Regions from separate parts of the Streptococcus parasuis genome, predicted to be linked through region 2. Evidence: predicted binding sites of a transcription regulator. Region 2 holds the regulator's gene; the other holds the start of a gene.
The links. The regulator Rex, encoded in region 2, represses fermentation and respiration genes when NADH is low (regulators of the CRP and FNR family bind a similar motif). The targets are predictions, from matches to a motif close to TTGTGAANTANTTCACAA.

Region 1: the regulator Rex is predicted to act here: its motif matches at 3,116-3,133, upstream of L6410_RS02010 (class II fructose-bisphosphate aldolase).

Annotation. Positions count from the first base shown of each region.
Region 1 covers NZ_AP024276.1:387,239-398,592, forward strand. The annotation lists gene ilvD (dihydroxy-acid dehydratase) at 1-1,625, shown strand, start outside; gene L6410_RS02000 (aldose epimerase family protein) at 1,731-2,735, shown strand; tRNA gene L6410_RS02005 (tRNA-Leu) at 2,922-3,007, shown strand; gene L6410_RS02010 (class II fructose-bisphosphate aldolase) at 3,225-4,106, shown strand; gene L6410_RS02015 (helix-turn-helix domain-containing protein) at 4,616-6,469, opposite strand; gene L6410_RS02020 (DNA repair protein) at 6,898-7,170, shown strand; gene lepB (signal peptidase I) at 7,151-7,750, shown strand; gene L6410_RS02030 (InlB B-repeat-containing protein) at 7,979-11,354, shown strand, end outside.
Region 2 covers NZ_AP024276.1:972,831-984,184, forward strand. The annotation lists gene L6410_RS04855 (ABC transporter permease) at 1-569, shown strand, start outside; gene L6410_RS04860 (dihydrofolate reductase family protein) at 814-1,344, shown strand; gene L6410_RS04865 (L-lactate dehydrogenase) at 1,549-2,532, opposite strand; gene gyrA (DNA gyrase subunit A) at 2,723-5,167, shown strand; gene L6410_RS04875 (class A sortase) at 5,171-5,920, shown strand; gene radC (RadC family protein) at 6,063-6,743, shown strand; gene L6410_RS04885 (gamma-glutamyl-gamma-aminobutyrate hydrolase family protein) at 6,740-7,435, opposite strand; gene L6410_RS04890 (redox-sensing transcriptional repressor Rex) at 7,439-8,077, opposite strand; gene L6410_RS04895 (DUF4649 family protein) at 8,223-8,426, opposite strand; gene L6410_RS04900 (DUF1831 domain-containing protein) at 8,423-8,773, opposite strand; gene L6410_RS04905 (cysteine desulfurase family protein) at 8,775-9,890, opposite strand; gene L6410_RS04910 (ribose-phosphate diphosphokinase) at 9,902-10,879, opposite strand; gene L6410_RS04915 (CYTH domain-containing protein) at 11,001-11,354, opposite strand, start outside.

The DNA of each region.
Region 1 (11,354 bases), 590 kb from region 2:
CTGCAAAGGATTTTCAAAAACCCTTTATTGCGATTTGCAATTCCTACATCGATATTGTACCTGGACATGTTCATTTGAGAGAGTTGGCGGATGTGGCAAAAGAAGCGATAAGGGAAGCTGGTGGGATTCCGTTTGAGTTTAACACCATTGGGGTTGATGACGGTATTGCCATGGGACACATTGGAATGAGATACAGTTTACCTTCAAGGGAATTGATAGCAGATGCGGCTGAAACAGTCATCAATGCGCATTGGTTTGATGGAGTTTTTTATATCCCAAACTGCGATAAGATCACTCCTGGAATGATTTTAGCAGCTATGCGAACCAATGTTCCAGCAGTATTCTGTTCTGGAGGACCTATGAAGGGTGGTGTCGATATGACAGGGCATCATGCCAGCCTTTCTAGTCTATTTGAGGCAGTTGGTAGCTACCAAGCTGGGGAAATGTCAGAACAGGAGTTTGAATTTCTAGAAAAAAATGCTTGTCCAACTTGCGGTTCTTGTTCGGGAATGTTTACAGCCAATTCAATGAATTGTTTGATGGAGGTATTGGGACTTGCATTGCCAGGGAATGGTACAATTCTTGCAGTGTCGGATGAACGACGAGAACTTGTTCGTCAAGCGGCCAAATACTTAATGGAAAATGTTAAAAAGAATATTAAACCTAGAGACATTGTAACGAAAGAAGCAATAGATGATGCATTTGCTTTGGATATGGCAATGGGAGGGTCAACGAATACAGTATTACACACGCTAGCCATTGCCAGAGAAGCTGGGATTTCCTATGATTTGAAAGATATTAATGAAATCGCTGAAAAAACACCTTATCTTTCTAAATTATCTCCGTCATCAGCTTACACTATGCATGATGTACATGAGGCGGGAGGGGTTTCAGCGATTATCAATCAATTGATTAAGAATGGTTCTATCAAAGGGGATCGCATAACTGTAACAGGTAGAACTTTGAAAGAGAATGTTTCAGGTTGTGAGATTAAGAATGAAGAGGTTATTCATCCATTAGATCATCCATACTCACCAGTTGGTGGCTTATCCATTCTTTATGGGAATATTGCCCAAGATGGTTCCGTTATTAAGGTAGGTGGGGTAGACCCTTCTGTAAAAACATTTAAAGGTGAGGCTCTTTGCTTTGACTCTCAAGATGAAGCGCTTGAGGCAATTGATAATGGTACAGTTCAGAAAGGTCATGTTGTTGTGATTCGTTACGAGGGGCCACAAGGCGGACCTGGAATGCCAGAAATGTTAGCTCCTACTTCAAAAATTGTCGGTCGAGGTTTGGGGAAAGATGTTGCACTTATAACGGATGGTCGTTTCTCTGGTGCAACTAGAGGGATTGCGATTGGTCACGTCTCTCCAGAGGCAGCTGCTGGTGGAAATATTGCTTTGATTGAGGATGGAGATGAGATTGTGATTGATTTGATCAATCGTACGATAGATGTTCTTGTGGATGATGAAGTACTTGCTGAACGTCGTCGTCACTTAAAATCATTCAAGCCTAAAATAGCAAGTGGTTGGCTGCGTCGTTATACACGTTTTGCTTCTTCGGCCAACTTTGGTGGTTCGATGATGACCGATGAGGAGTTTGCAGAACGCCAAGCAGAGCGCTAGAATAATTAGTATAAAATGAAAAAGGAATTCTTGTAGATTCCTTTTCATTATGGTTTATTAATGATATACTATTCATATATTAAATCAATAAAAATAGGAGCTCGTATGATTGAACAAAGTCAGTTTGGAAAGGGGGAAGCCCTTCATTTCTTCCTTTCGAATGCTAATGGTATGAAGGTTGGTTTGACAAATTTTGGAGCTCGTATCGTTGAGGTTCTTCTTCCTGTTGAGGAAGATGGAGGGGTTCGGAATGTTAGCCTTTCTGCTTCAACAGATGAGGAGTATAGACGAACAGATTTGTATCCTGGTTCTACAATTGTCCCAGTTGCAGGTCGTATTTCAGGGGCACAAACAGAAATAAATGGAGTGAAGTACTGTTTTACAGAAAATGAGCCGGGTCGAACCCTCCATGGTGGGATTGATACTGCAAATGAGCAATACTGGGAGACAAGTGTAGATCAGGAGAATAATCAAGTTACCTTTGGTATTACCTTAAAGGATGGTTTCAATGGATTTCCTGGTGATGTACGTGTTTTAGCAACTTATCGATTGTCGGATGAAAATGAACTTTTTGTAGAGTATCGGGCAGAGTCTGATAAGGATACCATTTTTAATCCAACCAACCATATCTATTTTAATTTGACAGGTGATTTCCAACAGTCTGTAGGGGCACATCAAATCAGAATTGCAGCAAATCGCTATGTCCCACTTGGTGAGGATAATCTTCCAATTGGAGTTTTGGAAGAAGTAATTGATACGCCGTTTGATTTTAGAGATTTTGCTTCGTTTTCTCAGGGCTTTAATAGCCAACACACTCAGAATCTCCTCGTGAAAGGCTATGATCACCCATGGATACTGGAAGATGTAGCAACTCCCGTAGAAGTATTAAGTCCTGATGGGAAAATTAAACTAAGTGTTGTAACCAATCAACCATCCGTTGTTATTTATACTTACAATTTCCCGGTTGAAGAGTTAGCTGCTTTCCATGGCGCCTTTAGTCTAGAATGCCAGGGGCTTCCGAATGCATGTAATGTTGATGGTTTTGGATCTATTTTGTTGGAACAAGGAGATTGTTTCTTCTCACAAACAGCCTATCGTTTTTCTTGGTAGCGATTCTCCTTTTCCTCACAGTTAAAGTGGTTAGCCCTCTTTGTGATTTTTACTTACCTCTTTGTATGATATTTTGCTTAGAGGGCTGAATGCTTTACAAGTATAAATCAGCTCAAAAGATTTCAAAAAATAAATAAAAAGTATTGACAAGGCCCCCTCCTCATGTTATACTAGTTCTTGTGTTGAGCGGGGATGGCGGAATTGGCAGACGCGCAGGACTAAGGATCCTGTGACCGCTTTAGGTCGTGTGGGTTCAAGTCCCACTCTCCGCATAGTAGACTAGCTGAGGCTAGTCTTTTTTTTTGTTATAATATGAGTGGCTACACTAACCCCTTTTCCACCTTTTGTTGTCCAATTTGCAGGGAGTTTCATGAAAATACATGTGAAAGTTTTCTCAAAAATATGGTTTCAACTAGCATTTTCAAAATAAAAATGGTAGAATAGAGGAGTATGAGGTGCAACCTCAAAAAATATTAGGAGGCTATCGAAATGCCATTAGTTTCAGCAGAAAAATTTGTCCAAGCAGCGCGTGACAACGGTTATGCAGTTGGTGGATTTAACACAAACAACCTTGAGTGGACTCAAGCTATCTTGCGTGCAGCAGAAGCGAAACAAGCTCCTGTTCTTATCCAAACTTCAATGGGTGCAGCTAAGTACATGGGTGGTTACAAAGTAGCTCGTAACTTGATTGCAAACTTGATTGAGTCAATGAACATCACAGTTCCAGTTGCTATTCACCTTGACCATGGTCACTACGAAGATGCTCTTGAATGTATCGAAGTTGGTTATACTTCTATCATGTTTGATGGTTCACACCTTCCAGTAGAAGAAAACCTTGCAAAAGCTAAAGAAGTTGTAGAATTGGCACACGCTAAAGGTATCTCAGTTGAAGCTGAAGTAGGTACTATCGGTGGTGAAGAAGATGGTATCATTGGTAGCGGTGAATTGGCTCCAATCGAAGATGCAGTAGCAATGGTTGCAACTGGTATTGACTTCTTGGCAGCAGGTATCGGTAACATCCACGGCCCATACCCAGCAAACTGGGAAGGTCTTGATCTTGACCACTTGCGTAAATTGACTGAAGCTGTACCTGGTTTCCCAATCGTATTGCACGGTGGTTCTGGTATTCCAGATGAGCAAATCCAAGCAGCAATCAAATTGGGTGTTGCTAAAGTTAACGTTAATACTGAGTGCCAAATCGCATTCGCAAACGCAACTCGTAAATTTGCAGCAGCTTATGAAGCAAACGAAGCAGAATACGATAAGAAAAAACTCTTTGACCCTCGTAAATTCTTGGCAGACGGCGTGAAAGCTATCCAAGCTTCTGTTGAAGAACGTATTGACGTATTCGGTTCAGCGAACAAAGCGTAATTCGTTTTACATCTCTAACCTAGCGAAATGCTAGGTTTTTTTGTTGCGTGGCGTGTATGTTGTGTATCTAAGGCGAAAGTCCTCCATGGCACCTGCCTACAGGGGAAGTCAATAGAACTTTCTAGCAAGCCTGATTACTACGGGTGGACGCATTAAAAATAGTCTGGGAGAGAACGCTTTAAATCAGTCGAATGAGAGGATGGGAAAGTGAACTCCTCTCGCTATGAATAGACATGAAATAGTACGTTTTATATAGCGTATGATATATCTGGATTAGGGGACTATCATCAATTAATGTCTTGGAGGTCAGTAGTGAATCGTGCCATATTAAAACCAGTCCTTGCAAAACCTGGACTGGTTTTTTGTTTAGATTATCATCTAGTGTGACATGTGTAAAAGTTAATTGAGGTGCAATAAAAAATGATTAGAATTGTATAGCTTAGGTCAACTGCTTTTGCCGCTTTTACGTGATAATATTTATGTGGTTGACGAATGAAAATAAGAATGCCTTATTGATTTTGCTCTATATAATTGTCAACTCGGAAGATATGCTCAAGGATATTTCTTGTAATTTCAATACTGCTAATATTGTATTTATGGAGTAACTGTTTTTGATAGAGTTGAAGTACTCTTTGTAAAATAGGATTTGTAAAGATAAAAGCAGTTTGTGGGAAATCATTTTTTAAGACAATGACGTGCTTGTCTCCTACTCTTACTTGCATATTATGAAAGTATTCTGTCTCTTGTAAGAGTATGTGGAAATTATCATAGCTTTGATACAGGGAAAGGATATTTTTTAGATGCGTTTTATACTCTTCAATATCGTAATAAATCTCTTTATTAATGGCAATATTGTTTAAGTCTAAGGGAACTTTTCCAGCTAATATAGTTTTTTTATCAAAAAGTGGAAGGCAATGTGTATAATCATTGCCGTTTTCTAAGCAATGCATTAGATAGTTTCTTTGAATTTTCCAAAAGGTTAGAAAGGCGTCTTTTTCTTCTTTAGTGAAAGAATGTTTTTCAATAATAGAATTTACTAACTGTTGCGACATGGTAGATACTGGCAAAGTAGAAAGTAGACAATTACCTTTTTCGATAGGCAGGTGGGACAGGCAAAATAAGAAATTATCTCGATCTCCTAATGTAAAGGATTTAAGGAGTGGCGCGGAGTATTTCATTAAGCCATCAAATTGTTTTTGAAGTGAAAAAATTTCATAAGAAGTAGTGTAATACTTGTAATTGCCATACTTTTCGAAGCCACGGACATGTGTTGCTTCAATGGCACAAACACCAGGACATATAAATAATGTATTAGAAAAGCGAACATCAGCCTCCTTTTTGCAATAATATGAATCTATTTTCCCGGATAAGTAGAGTGGCAACCAGAATTTAATACAGGAGAACAATTCAGAATTTTCACGATGGATATTGTGAATTACTTTTATTTTCAAACCAGAGCTAATGCAGTGATTCATCAAAGCAGACCATCTTGGTAGAAAATTGGACTCCTCTGTCATCCAATCGATACTTTGATCAGAGTAAATCCATACTTCACTGCCTTTTAAAATGGCAGTAGTTAATAGGCGAAGAACGGCGTGACGCATTCCTTCAGTAGAATGGTAAGTTTCCGTAGAACTATGCATAATTTCTTCGGTAGCAATTTCAGATATTTTTGGTAAAGGATCAATTTTAATATTTAAATCGCTGACCTGTTCAAATAGATTGCCCACAGGTAATAGTGGCAGTCTTGTACCTGTATCGCTCAACCAAGTAATAAGGATCTGCTTTATTTCTTTTTGATTAGTTGGGATTGGTTTTTGGTAGAGAACTAATTCTCTAAGCTCATTATACTTTTTTTGTGATTTTATCTGATTGGTCAGAAATTCACAGAGATCTTTAAAAATGCGATTGTTGATTTGAGGTACTCTCTTCCCAGATCGGAAATGACTAATGTAAGATGGATCAACATTTAGAGCTTTTGCAAGCTTAATATTAGAGATGTTTAATAGGCTCATAAGGGAAGTTAATTTTTCACCAAAATAGGGTTTGCTTTTTCCATTTTTTTCCAAATTCGTTTTCTCAGGATTGTATAGCCAAAGTTTTAAAGCCTCTTTTGTCTGAAATTGTTCATTTGGAATAGTGTCTCCGATAATTGAGTAGAGTATGGAGAGACGATTGGTGTGACTAGCAAATTCATACACACCATTAATAAAATGTTGGATTGCTTGACTATTTTTTTGAGGTTTACTTGTACCGGTACGAATACGGCTGACAACGGAAGGGTTAACAGCCATATAATGGGCAATATCAGAATTACTTGCCTCGAGTTGTGATAATAGGAATCGAACTTTACTTGTAAACATAATAATCCTCCTTCAGTAACTGTAGAAGTTTATGTATTAACCTATTATTATTATACAACAACATATTAGTTTTTTAAAATGATTTGAGGCTTAAGAGCATCATTTTAATCTAATATTTTAGTGATTCGTTACTATAGTTTTATTTATTTATTGTAGTTCGTTGTTATAAGATTAAGCATTTCTAAGTCATAAATTTGTCAGTGACAAATTTATGACTAGTGTTGAATAGGTTCATTTATCCCTGTATAATTAGGGTAAAGGGTAATGATACCAAACGTGAAAAAGGAAAATTCGAAGTTCAAAAACTTTGAAAGCGATAAATTAATAACGATGAAATGTTCTTAGAAAGACATGGTTAAATAAGCTTTCAAAAGCATTTGTTAACGCTAACAACTCTAAGAGAGTTCTAGATTCAAGGAGTGGTTGGGATGGATGAGAGGAAATTACGAAGATTAAAAAAAGTGGAGTTATTGGGTATTATGCTAGCCCAAAGTCGGAGAATTGATGAGTTAGAAAAAAAAGTAGAGGAAATGGAGCGACAATTATCAGAAAAAAGAATTAAGGTAGAGAATGCTGGAAGTCTAGCAGAAGCTGCAATACAATTGACATCGATATTCGAAGAAGCACAGAAAGTGGCTGATATCTATTTGACCAATTTAAAAAATGGCAATGGAGGTGCTTATGAGATGGAAACAGACTAATATAAAAGTTGCAGAGGAAATCCCAAGTACAAAAGAAATAGAAAGTTTCTATCTATCTTTACGGTATAGACAACGCTTTTTAGGAACAATTAGAAGTACAGTATTTACATTGATTGTCGTTGCAGCTTCAGCAGTATTAGTATCGGTTTTTTTCTTACCAATATTAAAGATTTATGGTAATTCGATGAACACAACTTTAAATAGTGGAGATATTGTTGTTTCTGTGAAAAGCAGTCATTTAGATAGTGGGGAAGTTATCGCATTTTACTATAATAATAATATTTTGGTAAAACGGATAATTGCTACGTCTAATCAATGGGTAGACATAGATGAATTTGGAAATGTATATGTAGATAATCAGTTGTTAGAGGAAAAATATCTCATTTCAAAAGATTTTGGAGAAAGTAATATTCATTTTCCTTATCAAGTGCCGGAAGGACGATATTTTGTAATGGGTGATAATAGAGAGATTTCAATTGATTCTAGGAATACAGCTGTGGGGACAGTATCTGAGGAACAAGTTGTTGGAAAATTGATTTATAGAATTTGGCCGTTTTCAGAAATTGGTTTTATCCAATGATGTTGTTAATAACAATATACGGGCCTGTTGAGATTTGTTCTTTTATAATATTTGTTTGTAGATCTGAAAGGAGGCGAATCACATTTTGAATATCAGTATTTCGAAGATAAAAGGCAGGTTTTTGCCTTAGAAGTTTCACTTTCCTTGGTGAATTTTTATTTGATATCCAGTGTCTGTTTTTTTCGATGAAAATTTTACCAACATGTCATTTCGTATGAAAGGAGGTAAATGATGAATTGGATAAAAAAGTATCTTGTTTTTCTGGCTGAAAAGAAAAATAAAATATTATTGGTTTTGGTCGCAATTGTTCTATTTTGTACCATCTACGCATTGATTCTTCCAGCACTATCCATGGATGAAACAATTGCTGTTAACCAAAATGGTGTAGAACTCCTTGAGGGAACTAGTATTGATTCAAAACAAACAATAGAATTGCAAGAAACAACAGAAAAATTACACGTTGGCGAAGACAAAACAGAAGATACCATTTCCGTGGCTGAAACCATCACTTCTTTGACAGAAACTGAAAGTGACAGTGACAGTGGTCAAACATTTACCCAAGAAGCACAATTGAATACGCCAGAAGCTATTGAGAAATCATCGAGTAATCCAGTTACTTTTTTTACAGGGAAGCTTATCCATGAAGGTTTAGATTATTGGGTTGAAGTTGATGTGTCTGAAGAGTCTCAGTTGCCAAGTGGTACCGAATTGATTGTTAAAGAACTTCCATCAAATGATGAATCTTATAAAGAATACTTAGATAAGACTAAGAAGCAGGTGACAAATGCCACTTTAGTTTATGCTCGGTTTTTTGACATTTCATTTTATTTAAAAGGAGAAGAAATAGAGCCTGCTGAGGCTGTTACTGTGACGATTAAATACAGCACTCCATTTGATATAGGGAGGGACACCGAAATTGTTGCGATTCATTTTGATGATGAGAAAAATGCAAATCAAATATCGGTTGAATCGGATGTACATTCGAGTGATAAGTTTTCTGAAGTTACTTTTGATACAGGTGATTTTTCAGTTTATGGAGTTTTAGGAATTGAAAAACTACAAGCTCGTTCCATTCCTGTAGAGGGGAAGGAATACTATGAAGTAAAATTTGTTTATAAGGATGTCGATAATTGTGAGCAAGTGGTGACGTCTAAATTAATAGAAGTAACAGAGCAATCAATTATAGGGTCATTGCCACAAGCACCGTTTAAAACAGGCTATCGTTTTATCAATTGGGTGAAACGGGGCAGTAACCAAGTGATTACTCCAGAAACTTTGGTGACAAATGACATGATTGTGGAGGCTCATTTTGAGATTATTTCCATTTATACAATTACTATCAATTATTACTATTACAACAAAGAATTATCAAAAGAAATCATCTTTGATACAGCAATTTTCCAAAAAGAAGATAGGGATATGCCTTTTAGTCATCTGCCACATACTTCTACAAAAGTGACACCACAAAATGATAATACTTTACCAGCGGATGCTACCTATTATCCTGAATGGTCAATCATTAAAATATTGAGAGAAGAGCTTGTAGAAAAGGATTTGGCTGATGGTCTTCTGGATAATAAAATAACGATTAATATCCAGTATGTACCCTATACAGCTGAATTTGACTATGTATATATGCTCAAGGATTTAGATGGCAATGACTATTCGAAAATTGAAACGGTCCATGCATACGGAGTACTAGGTTCAACTGTTAGTCCCCAAGTTTTGACTTATCCATATGCTACATTTGAACATACGGAAGCGACTGAAATTACACAAGCAAGTGGTCAAAAACTATATGTTTATTATCGTCGCAATCGGTTTACTCTAACTTACAATAGTAATGGTGGTGACTATGTCAATCAGCAAACAGGTCAGTATGGCAGTCAGGTGCCTATTTCTTCAAGTATCCCGACTCGCACAGGATATGATTTTGCGGGGTGGTATGATAATCCACAGTTGAATGGTTCACCTGTAACTGATACGGTCACACTGGATAAAGATCGCACCCTTTATGCTAAGTGGACAGGTAAGACTGTGAAATACACAGTAGTCTATTTAAAAGAAATCTATGATAATGCTACAGCAAGTACTCATTATGATTATGAACGGTCAGCTGTTCAGGAGGCGAAAGTTGGGTCGACTGTTTATGCTAGTTCGGCAAATGGCATAGATTTGGGTCAAGCATATGAGGAAAATGCAGCTTTGAATGCAGATTCAACAGTTGAAATCCTTGCGGATGGTTCTTCGGTCTTAAAAGTCTATTACAAGTTGAAATTATTTACATTTGTATTTAACCTCAATCAATATTGGGGGTGTATTCGAATGAACGGAACGGTCTATACCGGTTCTGATTATCGAATTTCTAATGTTGTTTTAGGCCAGGACATTTCAAGTAGGTGGCCGAGTGGTACTGAGCAGGTATATGCGACTTCTGGTAGAAAAAAATTTGATTCTTGGGATCATCCAGGTTTAAGTGAGCATTTTAAAACCAAGCGGTTTGAAGTGACTGAGGATATGCTTCGAGGAGCAGATCCTTCAAATCAAATTATCATGACAGGAAATTGGAGTGATAATATGATTTCTAAATCTGTAGAGTATTATCTGCAATCGGCTGATAATCCTAGAACTTACATCAAATCAGATACCTATAGCCAGACTTTTTATCAACGTGAAAATGTTTTGTTAAATGCTAAGGATATAAAAGGATTCGATCACTTAACAAATACTCCTTCGGGTTATAGACCTTCGGAGGGCTACATTTATCGTTTTTACTACAATCGTAAAAAATATACTATTGATTACTATTTCGGTAGTCAGAAGTTGAAAACTGAAGAGGTTAAATTTGATGCAAATCTGAACACCTCATATTATAATTACACTCCAAATCGCCCAACAGGAATGGATGAAGATTACACATGGGGAGGATGGTGTGCAGATTCTGAATTGTTAACACCATATACCTTTGTAACCATGCCTGATCATAACGTGATACTTTATGCCAAATGGGTTGTTCCGACCTTTACGGTATTTTTTGAAACGAACGGAGGTGCTCAACATTTTCCGACCCAGACCGTCGAAAAACACAGACAAATAAGCTATCCTGGAAATCCAACACGTGATGATTATGATTTTGTTGGTTGGTACACTCATCCAACGGGTGGTGAACGGTATGATTGGCTGAAACCAGTCACAGCAAATATTACATTATACGCAAGATGGAAGTTAAAACCGTTGACTTATATTGTGAGGTACTTAGAAGAAGGAAGTAATAATCCCTTATCTGTAGAAAAAGTTGAAACAAGCCCTGCCTTTAGCTTTGGTCAAGAAATCAAGGAGTCAGCACTTGGAATTGTCGGCTACCGTCCATATGAGCGTGAGAAGAAGTTTACGTTGAACAATAATAACCAAATGATTACTTTCTACTATACAAAAAAATCACCAAAAATTACTTATAAAATACGTTATGTTTCAGCAATTAACGAGTCAATTGAGGTAGCACCTACAATTGAAAGAGAAGTAGATGGTAATACGATTGAAGCTCTTGAAAAGGCAGTTCCTGTAGATAAAAGCCATATGCAAGGACAAGAGCATGTTACAGCTG
Region 2 (11,354 bases):
AGTCTTTTGGTAAGTTCTCTTTCCCAGTATTGGCAGATATTCCTGTTATTGGTGATTTATTCTTTAAAAATACAAGTTTGATGGGTTATGTCGCTATCCTGACAGCATTTGCTTCTTGGTTTGTTTTGTATAAAACAAAATTTGGTTTGCGCCTTCGCTCTGTTGGTGAACACCCTCAAGCAGCTGATACCCTTGGTATCAATGTATACGCAATGCGTTATGCAGGTGTACTGATTGCAGGTTTCCTAGGCGGTGTTGGTGGTGCTGTAAGTGCCCAATCTGTTAATATCAACTTCTCGGCGACTACGATTGTTGGTTCTGGTTTCATTGCCTTGGCGGCAGTGATCTTCGGTAAATGGAACCCAATTGGTGCAATGCTTGCTAGTCTATTCTTCGGACTATCACAAAGTCTTGCGGTTATTGGTAGCCAATTGCCTGGTTTGAAAGATATTCCATCAGTATATCTCCAAATCGCTCCTTACTTGATTACAGTCATTGCACTTTCTGCCTTCTTTGGACAAGCAGTAGCGCCAAAAGCAGATGGTGTTAACTACATAAAATCTAAATAAGCTAGTACACTCTCAATTTTGAGCTTGAGGATTGAGATAATCTAACAATAAAACGCATAAAATCAGTGTTTTTGAAACATAATTTTATGCGTTTTTTCTTTGTATTTTTCCTTATGTAAAATAGCGGAACTGAGGTGAACATTTCTGACTTGATTGGTTTTATTCTTGGTAATACTTTTTCTTCTTTTCCTAGCTTCTTGTGGTATAATAAATTTTCAATGAAAAGTAGAGATGAGGGAAACAAATGAGAAGATTAGTATTAAATATTGCGATGAGTCTGGATGGTTTTATTGCTAGAAAAGATGGAAGTTATAATTGGATTGAAGGACATGGTACAAATCAATATGATACCGCCTTGCAGTTTGACAATCCTTCATTTTTTCAGAAATGTGATACTGTTATTATGGGTCGTAAATCTTTAGATGATTGCCCCTTAGAGATGATTGAGGGCTATCAAGAGAAGCAATTTCTCGTGGCTAGCCATGCTGACAAATCAGACTATGAAAATGTTCGTTTTGTCAAAGACATTCTTTCCGAAATTGAGCGCTTACGAAATGATGAAGGGGGAGATATCTGGTTGTTTGGTGGTGCATCCCTTGTTCAAGAATGCTTGAAAGCTGGGGTCATTGATCATTTTATCATCGGCATCATCCCTACCATTTTAGGAGATGGAATTCCCTTATTCCAACAATTGCCTGAGGAACAAAAATTAACATTAGTTGAATCAACTGTAACTGATGGAATTGCGATGTTGAGATATGATCGAAGAAACTAAAATGAATTAGTTTTCAGACAAGGAACTGAGCTGCAGGTAGTTAGAACAGCTTAAAGGCTGTTCTAGGTTTGAAATTAGACTTACATAACAAGCCACTTTCGTTGTGTAAGGCATGCCGAAAGTGACGATATATCAAAGCTAATTCAAATGGATATAAAAAAGGTGGCCTAAGCGACTCACCTTTTTTGCTATTTTAAAATAGAATTAGTTTTTAACACCAGCAGCGATCTCTGGGTTAGCGAAAGCATCGTCAATGATGTCTTTCAATTGTGCAGCAGATGCTTGCATTTTTTGCAATTCAGCTTCGCTCAATGGAATGTTAACTGGACGAACGATACCATGTGCACCGATGATAGCTGGTTGACCGATGAAGACATCTTCAACACCTTCGTATTGACCAGCTTGGTAAACTGACAATGGAAGTACTGCATTTTCATCGTCAAAGATAGCTTTTGTGATACGTGCAAGTGCAGCACCGATACCATAATATGTAGCACCTTTTTTATTGATGATTGAGTAAGCTGCATCACGTACAGATACGAACAAGTCTACAAGACCTTGCTCATCAATATCGCGGTTATCTTGTAACCAGTCATACAATTTCACACCAGCAACGTTTGCATGTGACCAAACAGCAAATTCAGAGTCACCGTGTTCACCCATGATGTAAGCGTGAACTGAACGAGCGTCAATACCGATTTTTTCAGCCAATGCTTGACGGAAACGAGCTGAGTCAAGAGAAGTACCAGAACCGATGACACGTTCTTTAGGGAAACCAGAGAATTTCCAAGTTGAGTAAGTAAGAACGTCAACTGGGTTAGCAGCAACAAGGAAAATACCATTGAAGCCAGATTTAACAATTTCAGATACGATTTGTTGGTTGATACGAAGGTTTTTCTCAACCAATTCAAGACGAGTTTCACCTGGTTTTTGTGGCAAACCAGCTGTCAATACAACAAGATCTGCATCATGAGCATCAGAATAATCTGCTGAATAAATTTTCTTAGGTGAAGTGAAGGCCAAAGCGTGGCTCAAATCCTCTGCGTCACCTTGTGTACGGTCTTTATTGATATCTACGATACCCAATTCTTGACCAATACCTTGGTTTACAAGGGCATATGCATAAGCAGAACCTACGGCACCATCACCGACAAGGATCACTTTTTTGTGTTGTTTAGTTGCAGTCATTATCTAAACATCTCCTTAGTTTTATTTAGGGATAGCTATCCCAACCACTAACCATTCTAGCATTTTTTCAGACCTTTGTCACTAAAGAAAGATCGTTTGAAAATGTTTACATAGTGATTTCAAAAGAAGAAAACGTTTGAAAAATATGGTATAATAGTGGTATTAACGACAGTTGAAATGAGGCATATTAATGCAAGACAAAAATTTAGTTACGGTAAATCTGACTAATGAGATGAAGACCTCTTTCATCGATTATGCCATGAGTGTAATCGTTGCACGCGCTCTTCCTGATGTACGTGATGGTCTTAAGCCAGTACACCGACGCATTCTTTATGGAATGAACGAACTTGGTATTACTCCAGATAAGCCACATAAAAAATCTGCACGTATCACTGGTGATGTAATGGGTAAATACCACCCACATGGTGATAGTGCTATTTATGAGGCAATGGTCCGTATGGCTCAATGGTGGAGCTATCGTCACATGCTGGTTGATGGTCATGGTAACTTTGGTTCCATGGACGGTGATGGTGCTGCTGCCCAGCGGTATACTGAGGCGCGCATGAGCAAGATTGCTCTTGAAATGTTGCGTGATATCAATAAAAACACGGTTGATTTTGCGGATAACTATGACTCGAGCGAGCGTGAGCCAGAAGTTCTTCCAGCTCGTTTCCCTAATCTATTGGTGAACGGGACTACTGGTATTGCGGTTGGTATGGCAACAAACATTCCTCCGCACAACTTGGGTGAAACCATTGATGCTGTTAAGCTCTTGATGGATAATCCTGATGTAACAACGCGTGAAATTATGGAAGTCCTACCTGGGCCAGACTTTCCAACAGGAGCTCTGGTTATGGGAAAATCTGGAATTCACCGTGCTTATGAAACTGGTAAAGGCTCAATTGTTCTTCGTTCTCGTACTGAAATTGAAGAATATGGAAACGGACGTGAACGTATCGTTGTTACTGAATTTCCATATATGGTCAATAAGTCCAAGGTTCAAGAGCATATTGTTAAATTGGTTCAAGAAAAACGTATTGAAGGCATTACAGCTGTTCGAGACGAATCTAACCGTGAAGGGGTTCGCTTTGTAATTGAAGTGCGTCGAGATGCCTCAGCTAATGTTATTTTGAACAATCTCTTTAAACAAACGCAAATGCAAACCAACTTTAGTTTCAATATGTTGGCTATTCAAAATGGGGTACCGAAGATTCTTTCTGTACGTCAAATTTTAGAGTCTTATATTGAACACCAAAAAGAAGTTGTTACACGTCGCACTCAATTTGATAAGGAAAAAGCAGAAGCACGCGCTCATATTTTAGAAGGCTTGCTGATTGCTCTGGACCATATTGATGAAGTCATACGTATCATTCGTAATTCAGAAACGGATGCGCTTGCTCAAGCTGAATTAATGGAACGATTTGACTTGTCCGAACGACAAAGTCAGGCTATCTTGGATATGCGTCTTCGTCGTTTGACCGGATTGGAACGTGATAAAATCCAGTCAGAGTATGACGAATTGGTTGCTTTGATCGCTGATTTAACAGATATTTTGGCAAAACCTGAACGTGTTGTCTTGATCATCAAAGAAGAACTAGAAGAAGTAAAACGCAAGTATGCTGACCCACGTCGTACTGAATTGATGGTTGGGGAAGTCCTTTCCTTGGAAGATGAGGACCTTATTGAGGAAGCAGATGTATTGATTACCTTATCCAACCAAGGCTATATCAAACGGTTGGCACAAGATGAATTCCAAGCTCAAAAACGTGGTGGACGTGGAGTCCAAGGTACAGGTGTGAAAGATGATGACTTCGTTCGCGAACTCGTATCAACCAGTACCCATGATCACCTGCTTTTCTTCACCAATAAGGGGCGTGTATATCGTCTCAAGGGCTATGAAATTCCTGAATATGGTCGAACTGCTAAAGGTCTTCCAGTTGTCAACTTATTGAAACTGGAAGAAAATGAGTCTATTCAGACCATTATCAATGTGACAAAGGATCAGACAGCGGATCACTATCTTTTCTTTGCGACGCGTCAAGGGATTGTTAAACGTACAAATGTAAATGAATTCTCCAATATTCGACAAAACGGTCTTAAGGCCTTGAATTTGAAAGATGATGATGAACTAATCAATGTTTTCCTTACTGATGGTCAAGCTGATGTTATTATGGGGACAAAATTTGGCTATTCTGTTCGATTTGCAGAAACAGATGTTCGAAATATGGGCCGTACTGCAACAGGCGTACGTGGAATAAAACTCCGTGAAGGAGATCATTTAGTTGGTGCGACCATTGTATCTGATGATCAGGAGGTGTTAGTCCTTTCAGAAAATGGTTATGGAAAACGTACTCCAGCATCTGAATATCCAACGAAAGGCCGCGGTGGTAAAGGTATCATCACTCTGAAAGTTGCTGATAAAAATGGCCCTCTTGCTGGTTTAACAACAGTACAGGGCGATGAAGATATTATGGTTATTACGGATACAGGAGTTATCATCCGTACAAGTATAGCTAATATCTCACAAACCGGTCGTTCAACAATGGGTGTTAAAGTCATGCGACTAGATGAAGAAGCAAAAATTATGACCTTTGCCTTAGTTGATGCAGCAGATCAGAAAGAGCAAGAGGAGTAGGGAATGTCAAAACGTTCACCGAAAAAGAAGGGCAAGAACAGAACATGGATGAATTTACTTGCCTTGATACTCTTTTTGATTTCACTAGCCCTTATTTTCAATACTTCGATTAGAAACTTTATTATTGGTTGGAATACTAATAAGTATCAGATTACAAATATCAGTTCTGAAGATATTGAAAAGAATAAACAAGCGGACTCAACTTTTGATTTTGAACAAGTTGAAGCCGTTTCGACGGAGGCTATTCTGAAGGCGCAATGGGAAGCACAGAGACTGCCCGTTATTGGTGGAATTGCTGTGCCTGAATTGGGAATTAATTTGCCAATTTTCAAGGGTGTAGGGAATACGTCGCTTATGTATGGAGCTGGAACGATGAAAGAGACTCAAGAAATGGGGATAGGAAACTATGCCCTAGCCAGTCACCATATCTTCGGTGTTGCCGGGTCTGCGAATGTTCTTTTCTCTCCTTTGGATCGAGCTGAAAAAGGAATGAAGATTTACCTAACTGATAAAAATACAATCTATACCTATGTGATTGATAGTGTTGAAGTTGTAAGTCCAGAAAGCGTCTATGTTATTGACGATGTCGAAGGACGTACAGAAGTGACTTTGGTTACTTGTACGGACTACTATTCAACACAAAGGATTATTGTAAAAGGTATTCTTGAAATTTCTATTCCATATGCTGATGCATCAGAGGATATAAAAAAAGCTTTCTCTCACGGATACAATCAGTATGATTATGGTCAATAAGACAAGACGATTGCCAGCTTTTAAATCATTTTTATGTAACCTTCGAATTAATTTAGAAAGTTGAATGAATAGAGCACGTATTCTCTATATCTTTCAACTTTCTTTTTCCTTGTTTTACGAATAGATGTATGAGGAGGAAATTATGTATCAAATTGATTTTAAAGAAGAATCGCTTTTACCACGTGAGCGTTTAGTCGAAGTTGGGCCAGAACGCCTAAGTAATCAAGAGTTATTAGCTATTTTTATTCGAACGGGTACGAAAAACGAACCTGTCACCATTTTATCCAATAAATTATTGAATCAATTGGAGAATTTAGCAAATTTAAGAGATTTATCTATCGAAGAATTGCAGACTTTAACGGGTATTGGTCGTGTAAAAGCAATAGAGATTAAAGCCATGATTGAGCTCGGAAAACGGATCAATCAATCCCACTTGTTGCTAAATGAACAAGTACTAGGTAGTGAAAAATTGGGTCGCAAGATGATTCAAGAAATTGGAGATAAAAAACAAGAGCATCTGGTTGCGCTCTATCTCAATACACAAAATCAAATCATCAAACAGGAGACAATATTTATTGGAAGTGTGAATCGTAGTATTGCAGAACCACGGGAAATCCTGCATCATGCTATCAAATGCATGGCCACATCAGTAATTATTGTCCATAATCACCCTTCGGGGTCGGTTCACCCTAGTAAGAATGACTTACTTTTTACAGAAAATTTAAAACAGTCCTGCGATGTGCTAGGACTGGTCTTATTAGATCATTTAATTGTAGGTAATAAAAATTACTATTCCTTCCGAGAGGAAAGTGAGCTGTTTTAGAACTGATTGACGATGTAATCAAATAGCCTATTTTCCGTCTCTCGTTCGCCGTAAAGTAATTCAGGATGCCATTGAACACCCAAAAAGGTATGAGAGTCTCTTGTAGACTGTACCGCTTCAATGGTTTGTTTATCTGGGGATAGGGCAATAATTTCCAAAGAGGGAGCTAATTTGTTGATTGCTTGGCGATGGAATGAATTAACGGTTGGCTCCTGAGCATAGATCTGTGATAATTGGCTTTCAATTGGGAAATAGAGATCTTGGCTAGGTTGATTGCCGGTATTTTCCTGCCAATGCCCTAAAACCTCTTGATGGAGACTGCCACCTTGGGCGACGTTATAGAGCTGCAGGCCTCTACAAATGCCAAATATAGGTTTTTCTTGATGGTGAGCAGCTTCTATCAGTGCTAGTTCAAATCGATCTCGCTCAGGAAAATAATTGCTACTATCTATGAGTAATTTTTCCTGATAGTGAATAGGCTCAACATTTTGTCCACCAGTCAATACTAATTTATCAACTAGTTTCATATACTGCTCAGCAAGTTCTGGCCGAGTGACTGGTAAAATTAGTGGAATGCCACCAGCATCTTCAATAGCATTCACTAAGCAAGTTTGAGTATAAGAAAGCAGGGGTTCTGTATGATCCCCTGTTTTATAATGATTTCCAGAAATTCCAATGATTGGTTGACTCATTTTCTATCCTTTGCGCATGAAATAAAGTAGTGTCTGTAGTTCACTTGTCAAGTCTACATATTGGACAACAACATCTTTAGGAACGGTCAAGTTGATTGGTGAAAAGCTAAGAATACCTTTAACGCCAGCTTCAACCAATACATCAGTAACTTCTTGAGCTTTAACGCTTGGAACCGTTAAGATGGCAGTCTGAGAATTAGCTTCCTTGATGCGATCTTTTAACTCTGAAATCGCATGGATAGGAACATTTTCATCTATGGTTCCGACTGCAGGATTATCATCAGCTTCAAAAGCCATGATGATTTTCATTTTATTTCTTTCGTGAAACTTGTAGTGAAGAAGTGCACGACCCATATTCCCAACCCCGATTAACATAACATTGGTAATCGAGTTATCGTTTAGAATATCGGCAAAAAAGTCCATTAAATCCTTCACATTATAACCAAATCCACGGCGTCCAAGTTCACCAAAATATGAGAAATCTCGGCGGACAGTAGCAGAGTCGATTCCGATTGCCTCTGCAATCTCTTTTGAACTTGCTTTTTCGATTTTCTCCGCATAGAATCGTTTAAATACGCGATAGTAAATGGATAGTCGTTTAGCTGTGGCGCGTGGGATTTCAGTATTTTTATTGTTTTTCACATTTGTCTCCTTAATAATATTTTATATACATCATTAATTGGTACATACCAATACAACAGAAATAATAGATAGTCCTCTACTATTCTAGTGTAAGTTTGTGAAAAAATCAACAGATTGAATTGAAAAAGATTAAACAGTTTTCTGTCTAATCTATGGATTGTAAATACTGATAGAGGTCCCCAATTCTTCCTTGAAAATCCAAGGGAGTTCCATCTCTAAGAATTTGAGTGACGGGATAATAATCAGGAAGGGTCAAGCAACCTGCAAAGGCTAGCCTTGCTGCTTCGAGATTGTCAAACTCTTGTTGTCGCTCAACGTGATAGGCATCTTTATAGAAGATTGTTATCATTTTTTTCCTTCTTTCATAAATATATCACGATCTACCAAACTGTCCATCAAGAAATAGAATTTTTCCTGAATGACTTTGTTAGTGTCTTGTTTAAAAATATTCACTAAGTGGAGACCAGATTGATCCGTGATATTAATTTTAAAGCCTTTTAGATCTTGATTAATGATGATTTTTAGTAGAAATCCTTGATTTGAATTTGGGACCTCTTCTAATAAGCGACTGAGTTGGTAGTGACCAGCCTTTGTTACCTCAAAGGTATTGTCGCGTAGTGTATATTTTTTTACAGTTGGACTAATATGGTAAATATAATCGCAATCTTTCAATGCTACGGTTTGTTGGAATGCCATGCTAACCTCCAATAATTATTTTTAAAGCTGATAGTAAGATATCTATTTCTTTTTTGGTATTCAATTCTGAAAAGCTAATACGTACGGATTCTTTTAATCGAGGAGAGTCACTTCCATACATTGCCTCAAGTACATGACTATTTTCAACGACACCTGCTGTGCAAGCAGATCCAGTGGAAATAGCGATTCCTGCCAAATCTAATCGCATTAGCAGTTGTTCGTTGAGTCGTCCTGGAAAACCAATATTCAGTACATGAGGTAAATGAGCACCAGCTTGATTGACGTAAAAATCAAATTCACTTAAATTTTTGAGTGTATAGGATTTCAGATCATGGATATACTCAATATTTTGAATCATTTGTGTTGATTGATGGACGAGCGCTGCAGCCATCCCTGCAATTGCAGGGAGATTTTCTGTTCCTGCTCTGTGTTGATTTTCTTGCTTCCCACCGTGAATCAGTGAATCAAATTGGTGGATTGAAGAGTAGAGAAAACCAATCCCTTTCGGTCCATGGAATTTATGGGCAGAAGCGGACAGAAAATCAATACCAAGTTCTTGTGGTTTGATTGGAATTTTCCCAACCACTTGAACAGCATCGACATGGAATACAGCTTGATGTTGAGACAAGAGCGAACCGATTTCCCTTATAGGTAGGAGTTGCCCAGTCTCGTTATTGGCATACATGACACTAACAAGAATTGTATCAGGTCGTAAGGCTTCTTTAATCTGTTGAGCTGTGATTTCTTGATTTTCTGGCTTTATATATGTAATTTCAAAACCGAATCGTTGCTCTAAGTATTCCATAGTATGCAACACAGCATGGTGTTCAATGGCTGTGGTAATAAGGTGTTTTCCACGATGCATATTTGCTAAAGCGTAACCTTGAATAGCAAGATTATCTGCTTCAGATCCACCAGATGTGAAAATGATTGTATCAGGGTTTACAGAAAGTACTCTGGCGATGTCTGCTCGTGCTTTTCTGAGTACTTTATTAGCTTCTCGGCCAAATCCGTGGATGCTGGAAGGATTTCCATAGTGATGTTGAGCAACTTCAAACATGCTTGATATGGCTGCCTGTGAAAGAGCAGTAGTAGCAGCATTATCTAAATATATCAAAGAGTATACTCCTAGTTTTCTTTTTCTGGATTTGTAAATTTAAAGAGTGGGCTGAGTGGACGATGCTCTTGAATGCGGTGAATAGCATCAGCGATTAAGTCACTCGCAGTTAGGAATGCGATATTTTTTGGATGTTGTTCTTTACTTGCAACTGAGTCAGTCACTAAAATTTCTTTTATAGATGTTTCATCCAACAATTGCGCAGCAGTTCCAGCGAAAAGACCATGGCTGGCAACAGCGTAAATCTCAGTAGCTCCGCCATCTTCAACAATTTTTGAGGCTTGTGAGAATGTACGGCCAGTATTTAAAATGTCATCGACCAAGATTGCTTTTTTGCCAGCTACATCACCGATGATATAGCCTTCTGCACGGTCAGAATCGTCTTGAGCATAATCAATAATCGCAATCGGAGCATTCAAAAATTCTGCAATATTACGAGCACGCTTGATACCGGAATTTTTTGGACTGACAATGACGACATCCTCACCGCAGAGTCCTTTTTGCATGTAGTATGATGCGAACAATGGTTCGGTCAACAGGTTATCTACTGGAATATCAAAGAAACCTTGAATTTGAGAAGCGTGTAAATCAAGAGTCAATACACGATCGATTCCTGCTTTAACAAGCATATTTGCAACTAGTTTAGCTGTAATTGGTTCACGTGGTGCAGCAGTGCGGTCTTGACGAGCATAGCCGAAATATGGAATGACAGCAGTTACTGAGTTTGCACTTGCACGTTTACATGCATCAATCATGATAAGCAATTCCCAAAGGTGGTTGTTGACTGGAAAACTAGTTGATTGAATAATATAAACGTCAACGCCACGAACGCTCTCTTCAATATTTATTTGAATTTCTCCATCTGAGAATTGGCGAGAAGAAAGTTTTCCTAGAGGCAGTCCAGCAGCAGCTGCTATTTTTTCAGCGATATCACGGTTACTGTTTAGCGAGAATAGTTTAATGTTATGATCACCAGTTGGTTGAACCATTTTGAGAAACTCCTTTTTTAATGCTTTTTTATGAAAAATCATAAAAGTAATTTAACAACAGATAACTCTATTTTATCAAAAAATCCTATTTTTTTCAGTAGTAAAGTTAAAAAAATCAGCTTTATTGAGCTGATTTTATCTGAGCTGCAGTTCGAGCTACTTTGCTACTAGCGTATTTGAATTGGATGGATTTTTTCTTTAGGAATTCATCGAATAGTATTTTTCCTTCTTCAGCGTCTGATACTTCAACCTCTAGTTCATAATCCGTTTGCCCCAAATAGTCATTCTCATCAAGGGCCATCAATCCAATTGAGGTTTCTTTTTCCAATCGCTTGGTCTTTAAATGTCCCCAAACTGCTAGTTGATTTAATGGAATTGATGTTTTAGAAATAATATCGGCGATTGGACCGGATGGAAGTTCAAAATGGTCAATATAGCCCTGTGCAGTTTGAATGTCTAATAATTGATTGTATTC